Regions from separate parts of the Streptomyces sp. NPDC056479 genome, predicted to be linked through region 1. Evidence: riboswitches for the same ligand, from Rfam matches in the RefSeq annotation. Region 1 holds a riboswitch; the other holds the start of a gene.
The links. Region 1 has a riboswitch for thiamine pyrophosphate ahead of thiC (phosphomethylpyrimidine synthase ThiC). Riboswitches for the same ligand answer to the same signal wherever they lie in the genome.

Region 2: it holds a riboswitch for thiamine pyrophosphate, as region 1 does, so the genes downstream of both, ACFQ6S_RS28270 (thiamine ABC transporter substrate binding subunit) here and thiC (phosphomethylpyrimidine synthase ThiC) in region 1, are expected to answer to the same signal.

The regions. Positions count from the first base shown of each region.
Region 1 is NZ_JBHTRZ010000005.1:230,082-234,287, reverse strand. Features, by position in the region: gene ACFQ6S_RS21340 (SsgA family sporulation/cell division regulator) at 1-203, shown strand, start outside; gene ACFQ6S_RS21335 (YibE/F family protein) at 508-2,046, opposite strand; TPP riboswitch at 2,388-2,577, shown strand; gene thiC (phosphomethylpyrimidine synthase ThiC) at 2,570-4,206, shown strand, end outside.
Region 2 is NZ_JBHTRZ010000007.1:427,707-431,912, forward strand. Features, by position in the region: gene ACFQ6S_RS28260 (SDR family NAD(P)-dependent oxidoreductase) at 1-781, opposite strand, end outside; gene rlmN (23S rRNA (adenine(2503)-C(2))-methyltransferase RlmN) at 1,226-2,332, shown strand; TPP riboswitch at 2,364-2,471, shown strand; gene ACFQ6S_RS28270 (thiamine ABC transporter substrate binding subunit) at 2,555-3,640, shown strand; gene ACFQ6S_RS28275 (ABC transporter permease) at 3,616-4,206, shown strand, end outside.

The DNA of each region.
Region 1 (4,206 bases):
AGACGCTGGGCGACGTCCTGATCCGGCTTCAGGTGGGGCCGGACCAGGCGCTGTTCCGCTCCTCCGTGGCGCCTCTTGTGGCCTTCCTCGACCGCACCGACAAGCTGGTGCCGCTCGGGCAGGAGGGCACGCTCGCCGACTTCGACGCCCATCTCGACGAGGCCCTGGATCGCATCCTGGCGGAGGAGCAGAGCGCCGGGTGAAGCGTTACGTCAGCGAGGGCGGCGTGGCGTAACGCTTCAGCGGGTGCGCAAGGGGCGCGTGCGGGCGCTTCCGCCCCGCCGGAAGTGCTTCACGCTCCGCCGGACGGGCGGAGTCGGCGACGCAGGACTCGGGCGGAGTCAGCGACGCAGACTCGGGCGGCCGTCAACCGGCTGCTCTGCTGTCAGCATCGGCTGTCCCCGTCGGGCTGTCATACGACGCCCTCGGCGGCCGGGAGGTCGACGGCCGGCGCATCTGCCGTCAACGCACTCTGCCGTGACCGCTTCCGCGGCACAGCTGACGCCCTCAGCGCTTACGCCGTCGTCCCCTACCGCCGCGGCCGGGAGCCGGCTGCGTGCCCGCCATGACTGGCTGGGTGCCCGTGGGCGCCGCCCCCTTCTCCGGCCGGTCTGCCGAGACCACCAGGGCCGCGAGAGCCGTGGTCACCGGAACCGAGGCGACCAGTCCGATGGAGCCGACCAGTGTGCGCACGATCTCCTCCGCGACCAGCTCACTGTTGGCGACCGTACCGACGCCGCTCTGCGCGATCGAGAAGAGCAGCAACAGCGGCAGCGCGGCGCCCGCGTAGGCGAGGACAAGCGTGTTGACGACGGACGCGATGTGGTCGCGGCCGATGCGGATGCCGGCCCGGTACAGCCCGCGCCAGCCCATCGTCGGGTTGGCCTCGTGCAGCTCCCAGACCGCGGAGGTCTGGGTAACCGTCACATCGTCGAGGACACCGAGCGAACCGATGATGATGCCGGCGAGCAGCAGACCGCTCATGTCGATCGACGGATACAGACCGTGGATGAGGCCGGTGTTGTCGTCGGTGTTGCCGGTGAGCGCGGCCCAGTCGATGAACACCGAGCCGAGGACACCGATCAGCAGCAGCGAGATCAGTGTGCCGAGCACCGCGACCGATGTCCGGGCCGAGAGGCCGTGGCACAGGAAGAGCGCGATCAGCATGATCGCGCTCGACCCCACCACCGCCACGACCAGTGGGTTCGAGCCCTGGAGGATCGCGGGCAGGATGAAGAAGTTGAGCAGCAGGAAGCTGATGGCCAGCGAGATCAGCGCCATGAGGCCCCGCAACCGGCCGACGACCACGACGGCGAGTGCGAAGATCCCGGCGAGCACCGACAGCGGAATGCGCCGGTTCACGTCGGTGACCGAGTACTGGAGGTCCTTGGGCGCGGAGGGCTCGTAGGCGACCACGACCTCCTGGCCCTCGTGCAACTGGCGCGACTGGTCGGGCTGGACGATCTCCGTGAAGGTACGGCCTTTGTCCTTGCCGGTGTCGACACGGATCGTCGCCTTCTTGCAGGTGCCGCTCTCCTGCTGCGCTGCGGAGGAACCCTCGGCGGTGGAGGTGTCGCCGGTCGGCGGCACGCCCGAGGCGCCCGCGTCCTTGCAGCTCAGCTCGACGACCTTGGTGACCGTGGCCTGCTGTGTCTGCCGGTCGAAGCCGACTCCGGTGCGCTCGTGCCCTGGGGCACCGCCCGGCCACAGCACCGCGAGACCGACCACCACCGCCGCGGCGAACGGGATCAGAACCGCCGCGATGACCTTGCGCAGATGCCGGGAGACGGGAGCCGCCGGACCGTGGGCGTGACTGTGCGAGTGCCCATGCCCATGTCCGTCATCGTCGCCACCGCCCCGCGGCCCGCCGGATCCGGGTCCGTGACCATGACCATCACCGGCATCGTGACCGGGCCGGTCACCCGGACCGGGCCCCTGCCCCGTCGAGCCGCCGGAGCCGGGACCGTAGCCGTGCCCGCCGGGGCCGCCGTGCCCGCCAGGGCCACGCTCGTACCCCCCGCCGACTCCGCCCCGCTGCTCCGGCATTCCTTCGGACCCGGGCCCGGGCCGGCTGCCGTGTTCGTGCCAGCCGCTGTTTCCAGCCGCCCGATCGTCTTGGCCACCCGCGGAACCACGGCCGTATCCGCCGTCGTATCTGCCTCCGGGAACCCCTGAACCCCGGCCGCCTGCCGGGCCGTTACCCCGTGCGGGACCGTTCCCGGGGCCGCTTCCGGGGCCGCTTCCGGGGCCGCTTCCGGCGCCCGAGCCGCGGGGCGGCTCGGGCGGTGGGTACGGAGGTTCATGCGTCGTGGTCACCGACCGATCATCGCAAGAACGGCCGGGGCCCCCTGTTCACCGCGCCCGAATTGACGCTAGCGTGGGACCACCTTTGTACACGCGGGAGCTCGGAGCACCGGGCTGAGAGGGCGCTGACCTCCGTCCCAGCGATGTTTCACATGAAACATCACCCATCGCGAGTGATGTTTCACACGAAACGTCGGCAGACGGATAACGCTGCGTCGACCGCCGAACCTGTTACCGGGTAATGCCGGCGTAGGGAGTAGGTCTCATGACCATCAAGGACGCGCGCACGCCTGCCTCCGTTCAGGACGAGAAGTCCCAGGAGGCCGGGAAGTCCATCGGCTGGCACAAGGCGTATGTCGAGGGTTCACGCCCCGATCTGCGGGTGCCGGTCCGCCAGGTGCACCTCACCAACGGGCAGTCGGTCACGCTGTACGACACATCGGGCCCGTACACCGATCCACTCACCGAGACCGACGTCCGCCGCGGACTGTCTCCGCTGCGGGAGAACTGGATCATCGCCCGCGGAGACACCGAGGACTACGCGGGTCGTCCCGTCCGTCCCGAGGACGACGGGATCAAGCACACCTCACCGCGTGGTGGCCTGCGCAACCTCGACGCGGTCTTCCCGGGACGACCGCGCCAGCCGCGTCGCGGCCGCGACGGCCAGGCCGTCACGCAGCTCGCCTATGCGCGCCGCGGCGAGATCACACCCGAGATGGAGTTCGTGGCCATCCGGGAGAACGTTTCTCCCGAAGTGGTCCGCGAAGAGATCGCCGCGGGCCGTGCGGTTCTGCCCGCCAACGTCAATCACCCGGAGATCGAGCCGATGATCATCGGCAAGCGGTTCCTGGTGAAGGTCAACGCCAACATCGGCAACTCCGCGGTGACGTCCTCCATCGAGGAGGAGGTCGAGAAGATGACCTGGGCGACCCGTTGGGGCGCCGACACGGTCATGGATCTGTCGACCGGGCGCAACATCCACACCACCCGCGAGTGGGTGCTGCGCAACTCCCCCGTCCCGATCGGCACGGTGCCGCTCTACCAGGCCCTGGAGAAGGTCGACGGCAGGGCCGAGGAACTGACCTGGGAGATCTACAAGGACACGGTCATCGAGCAGGCCGAGCAGGGCGTGGACTACATGACCGTCCACGCGGGCGTCCGCCTGCCGTACGTACCGCTCACCGCGAACCGCAAGACCGGCATCGTCTCGCGCGGCGGCTCGATCATGGCGGCGTGGTGCCTGGCGCACCACAAGGAGTCGTTCCTGTACGAGAACTTCGAGGAGCTCTGCGAGATCCTCGCCGCGTACGACGTCACCTACTCGCTGGGCGACGGCCTGCGGCCCGGCTCGATCGCGGACGCCAACGACGAGGCGCAGTTCGCTGAACTCCGGACTCTCGGGGAACTCAACCAGATCGCCAAGCGTTTCAACGTACAGACCATGATCGAGGGCCCGGGCCACGTCCCGATGCACAAGATCAAGGAGAACATCGACCTTCAGCAGGAGATCTGCGATGAAGCTCCGTTCTATACGCTCGGCCCGCTGACCACGGACGTCGCGCCGGCGTACGACCACATCACCTCGGGTATCGGTGCCGCCATGATCGCCTGGTGGGGCACGGCGATGCTCTGCTACGTCACGCCCAAGGAGCACCTGGGCCTGCCCAACCGTGACGACGTCAAGACCGGCGTCATCACCTACAAGATCGCTGCCCACGCGGCGGACCTCGCCAAGGGGCACCCCGGTGCGCAGGACTGGGACGACGCGCTGTCCGACGCTCGCTTCGAGTTCCGGTGGGAGGACCAGTTCAACCTCGCCCTGGACCCGGACACGGCACGGGAGTTCCACGACGAGACGCTTCCGGCCGAACCCGCCAAGACGGCTCACTTCTGCTCGATGTG
Region 2 (4,206 bases), on a different contig from region 1:
GAGCGGCGGGCCGGGACAGCGACAGGTTGGGGCGCATGGCCTGGCGGGCCTGGTCGTAGGACTCCCACTGGCCATACTCGGGCAGCGAGGGGATGGTGACCAGTTCGCCCGCCTCGAGTCCGGCGAGTCCGGCCCGGGCGGCATCCTGCGGGGACATCACCGTCGCCTTCGAGAGCTGGTCGAGCTCGATGCCCGAACCGCTCCAGAGCGCGGTCTCCAGCGCCCCCGGCAGCACGACCTGCACCCGCACCGCCGAGTCCGCGAACTCCTGGGCCAGCCCCTGGGTGAAAGCCAGCGCATAGGCCTTGGTGCCGCTGTACGCGGCACCCACCGGGAGAATGTTGAGCGCGAGCACAGAGGAGATGTTGACGATCGTGCCCGCGCCGCGGCCGGCGAATGCCTTCGCCGCGGCGGCCGCGATCCGGGTGAACGAGATCAGATTGAGCGCGATCAGCCCCTCGAGCCGATCCGGGTCGGCCTTCGAGAGCGGGCCGAACAGCGCCATGCCGGCGTTGTTGACCAAGGTGTCGATCGACGCGTCGCCGGCCAGGCGCTCCTCGACCGAACCGATCCCCTCGGCGGTCGCCAGGTCCGCGCTCAGAGTGAAAACCTTCCGTCCCGACCGCTCGGCCAGCTCCGCGGCGGCCTCCTCCAGCCTCGCCTCGTCTCGCGCGACCAGGATGATGTCGTGTCCCCGTGCGGCCAGTTCCTCGGCGTAGGCCGCGCCCAGGCCCGCGGTCGCGCCGGTGATCAGTGCAGTTCCGGCGGTGGTGGTGGACATGGCTGGACCTCTCCTCGTACTCGGCGCGGGGTCGCACCGTCTGGGCGGTGGTGACCTTCTGTTGCAACCAACTTTGTTACGTCATGGTGGGCGTGTCAAACGCTGGGCCCGGCGACCGGCAACAGCTCCGAACCATCCATGTGCCAGATGCGCTCCGGAGTGGACGGTCAGTCACAGTCAACGGACGCGACCTTCGTGACCCGGCGGGCGACGGGCAGCAAGGGCAATCCTCGTACCCGGCGCCCGTGGCGCCGGGCATGTTCCAGTGATTCCGAAGCTCAGGGCTGGTAAGGCAGCGGGATCTCGTGGGCGACCGCTCAGCCGTCTGGGCCGTCCCTGGGCCGTGCGAAGCCGACCAACGCTGACAGTCGGCACCCACAGGTGACCACCCCCACCCCGTTCTGGCCTGGGCCCCCAGAGTTGATCTGCCACACTGGAAGGGTTATGCCTGCACCCGGAGAACTCACATTCGTCGCCCCCCGCGGAGCCAAGAAGCCCCCGCGGCACCTTGCTGATCTCACGCCCGGTGAGCGCAAGGACGTTGTCGCTGCGGTCGGGGAGAAGCCCTTTCGTGCCAAGCAGCTGTCGCAGCACTACTTCGCGCGGTACACGCACGACCCGGAGCACTGGACCGACATCCCGGCCGGGTCGCGTGCCAAGCTGCGGGAGGAGTTGTTCCCGGAGCTCATGACCGTCGTACGGCATCTGTCGACGGATCAGGGGGACACCCGCAAGACGCTGTGGCGGCTGTTCGACGGGACGCTCGTCGAGTCGGTGCTGATGCGGTATCCGGACCGGGTGACCATGTGCATCAGTTCGCAGGCCGGGTGTGGGATGAACTGTCCCTTCTGTGCCACCGGGCAGGCGGGGCTGGACCGGAATCTGTCCACCGCCGAGATCGTGCACCAGATCGTGGACGGGATGCGGGCGCTCCGGGACGGGGACGTGCCCGGTGGGCCGGCCCGGCTTTCCAACATCGTCTTCATGGGGATGGGCGAGCCGCTCGCCAACTACAACCGGGTCGTGGGGGCCATTCGGCGGCTCACCGACCCCGAGCCGGACGGGCTCGGGCTGTCCCAGCGTGGGATCACCGTCTCGACCGTCGGTCTCGTCCCGGCGATCAACCGGTTCGCCGACGAGGGCTTCAAGTGCCGGCTCGCGATCTCGCTGCACGCGCCCGACGACGAGCTGCGTGACACCCTCGTCCCCGTGAACACGCGGTGGAAGGTGCGCGAGGTCCTGGACGCCGGGTTCGAGTACGTCGAGAAGAGCGGCCGTCGGCTGTCCATCGAGTACGCCCTCATCCGGGACATCAACGACCAGGCCTGGCGCGGTGACCGGCTCGGGCGGCTGCTCAAGGGCAAGCCCGTGCATGTGAACCTGATTCCGCTGAACCCGACCCCGGGCTCGAAGTGGACCGCCTCCCGGCCCGAGGACGAGAAGGCGTTCGTCGAGGCCATCGCGGCCCATGGTGTGCCGGTGACGGTTCGGGACACCCGTGGTCAGGAGATCGACGGGGCCTGCGGTCAGCTCGCGGCCACCGAGCGGTAATCTGGGCGCGTACACCCGTACGTACATCTTCATATTCCGACAGGGGAGCGCCACAGCGCTGAGAGTGCGGCAATCGGGCCGCAGACCCTCTGAACCTCGCCCAGGTCATTCTGGGTAGGAAGTTCGGTCATCACTCAAGCTGTTGCGCCCTGCCCAGGAGCCGAAGAAGAGGGCTTCTCGGCAGGGCCGCGTCTCTTCCTGGTCAACCCCAGGAGGAATCTGGTGAGCATCACCAAGAAGGCCACGGTCTTCGCCGTCGGGCTCGGCCTCGTCACGCTGTCCGCGTGCGGGTCGTCCGACTCGGGGACCGACAACCCCGAGTCCAAGAGCAAGACCGTGACCCTCGTCAGCCACAACTCGTGGGCCGTCTCCAAGGGCGTCCTCGCCGCGTTCGAGAAGCAGTCCGGCTACAAGGTCAAGGTCCTGGAGGACGGCGACGCCGGGCAGGCCGTCAACAAGGCCATCCTCACCAAGGACAACCCGCAGGGCGACGTCTTCTTCGGCGTCGACAACACCCTGCTCTCCCGCGCGCTCGACAACGGGCTGTTCCAGTCCTATGAGCCCAAGGGCTCCGACCTGATCCTGCCCGAGTACCGGGTCGACCAGGACAAGCACCGGGTCACTCCCGTCGACACCGGCGACATCTGCGTCAACTACGACAAGGCGTACTTCAGCGAGCACAAGCTGGCCCCGCCGACGACGTACGACGACCTGATCAAGCCCGAATACAAGAACCTCCTCGTCACCGAGAACGCCTCCACCTCCTCGCCGGGGCTGGGATTCCTCCTCGGGACCTCCGCCCGGTACGGCGACGACGGCTGGCAGGACTACTGGAAGAAGCTCAAGGCCAACGGCGTGAAGGTCGTCGACGGCTGGGAGCAGGCCTACAACGAGGAGTTCTCCGGTTCCGCCGGCGGCAAGCAGGCCAAGGCCGACCGGCCGCTCGTCGTGTCGTACGCCTCCTCCCCGCCCGCCGAGGTGATCTACGCCGACCCGAAGCCGACCACCGCGCCGACCGGTGTCGCGACCGGCACCTGCTTCCGGCAGGTCGAGTACGCCGGGCTGCTCGCAGGCGCCAAGAACACCGAGGGCGGCAAGGCGCTCCTCGACTTCCTGCTCACCAAGACCTTCCAGGACGACATGCCGCTGAACATGTTCGTCTACCCGGTGCTCAAGGCCGCCCAGGTCCCGCCGGAGTTCGTGAAGTACGGCCCGCAGGCCGAGAACCCCGAGACCATGGACCCGGCGAAGATCGCCGACAACCGTGACGACTGGGTCAAGTCGTGGACCTCGCTCGTACTGAAGTAGCGGCCCCGCGGAAGAAGGGCGCGGCGGCGGTGCGGCTCGGTCTCATCGCCGTCCCCGTCGCGTTCTTCGGGGTGTTCTTCGCCTACCCGGTCGCCGCGATCCTCGCGCGCGGTCTGAAGGTCGAGGGGGTGTGGCAGTTCGGGCGGCTGTGGGACGTGCTCGGGGAGTCCGACATCCGGCACGTCCTGTGGTTCACCACCTGGCAGGCGCTCGCCTCCACCGCGCTGACCCTGCTGATCGCGCTGCCGGGCGCCTATGTCTTCGCCCGCTTCGACTTCCCCGGCAAGCAGATCCTGCGGGCCGTGGTGACCGTCCCCTTCGTGCTGCCGACGGTCGTCGTCGGTACGGCGTTCCTCGCGCTCGTCGGCCGCGGCGGACTCCTCGACGAGCTGTGGGGCGTACGGCTCGACACCACCGTGTGGGCCATCCTGCTCGCGCATGTCTTCTTCAACTACGCCGTCGTCGTACGCACGGTGGGAGGGCTCTGGGCGCAGCTCGACCCGCGCCAGGAGGAGGCCGCGCGGATGCTCGGGGCCTCGCCCCTGAAAGCCTGGCGGCAGGTCACC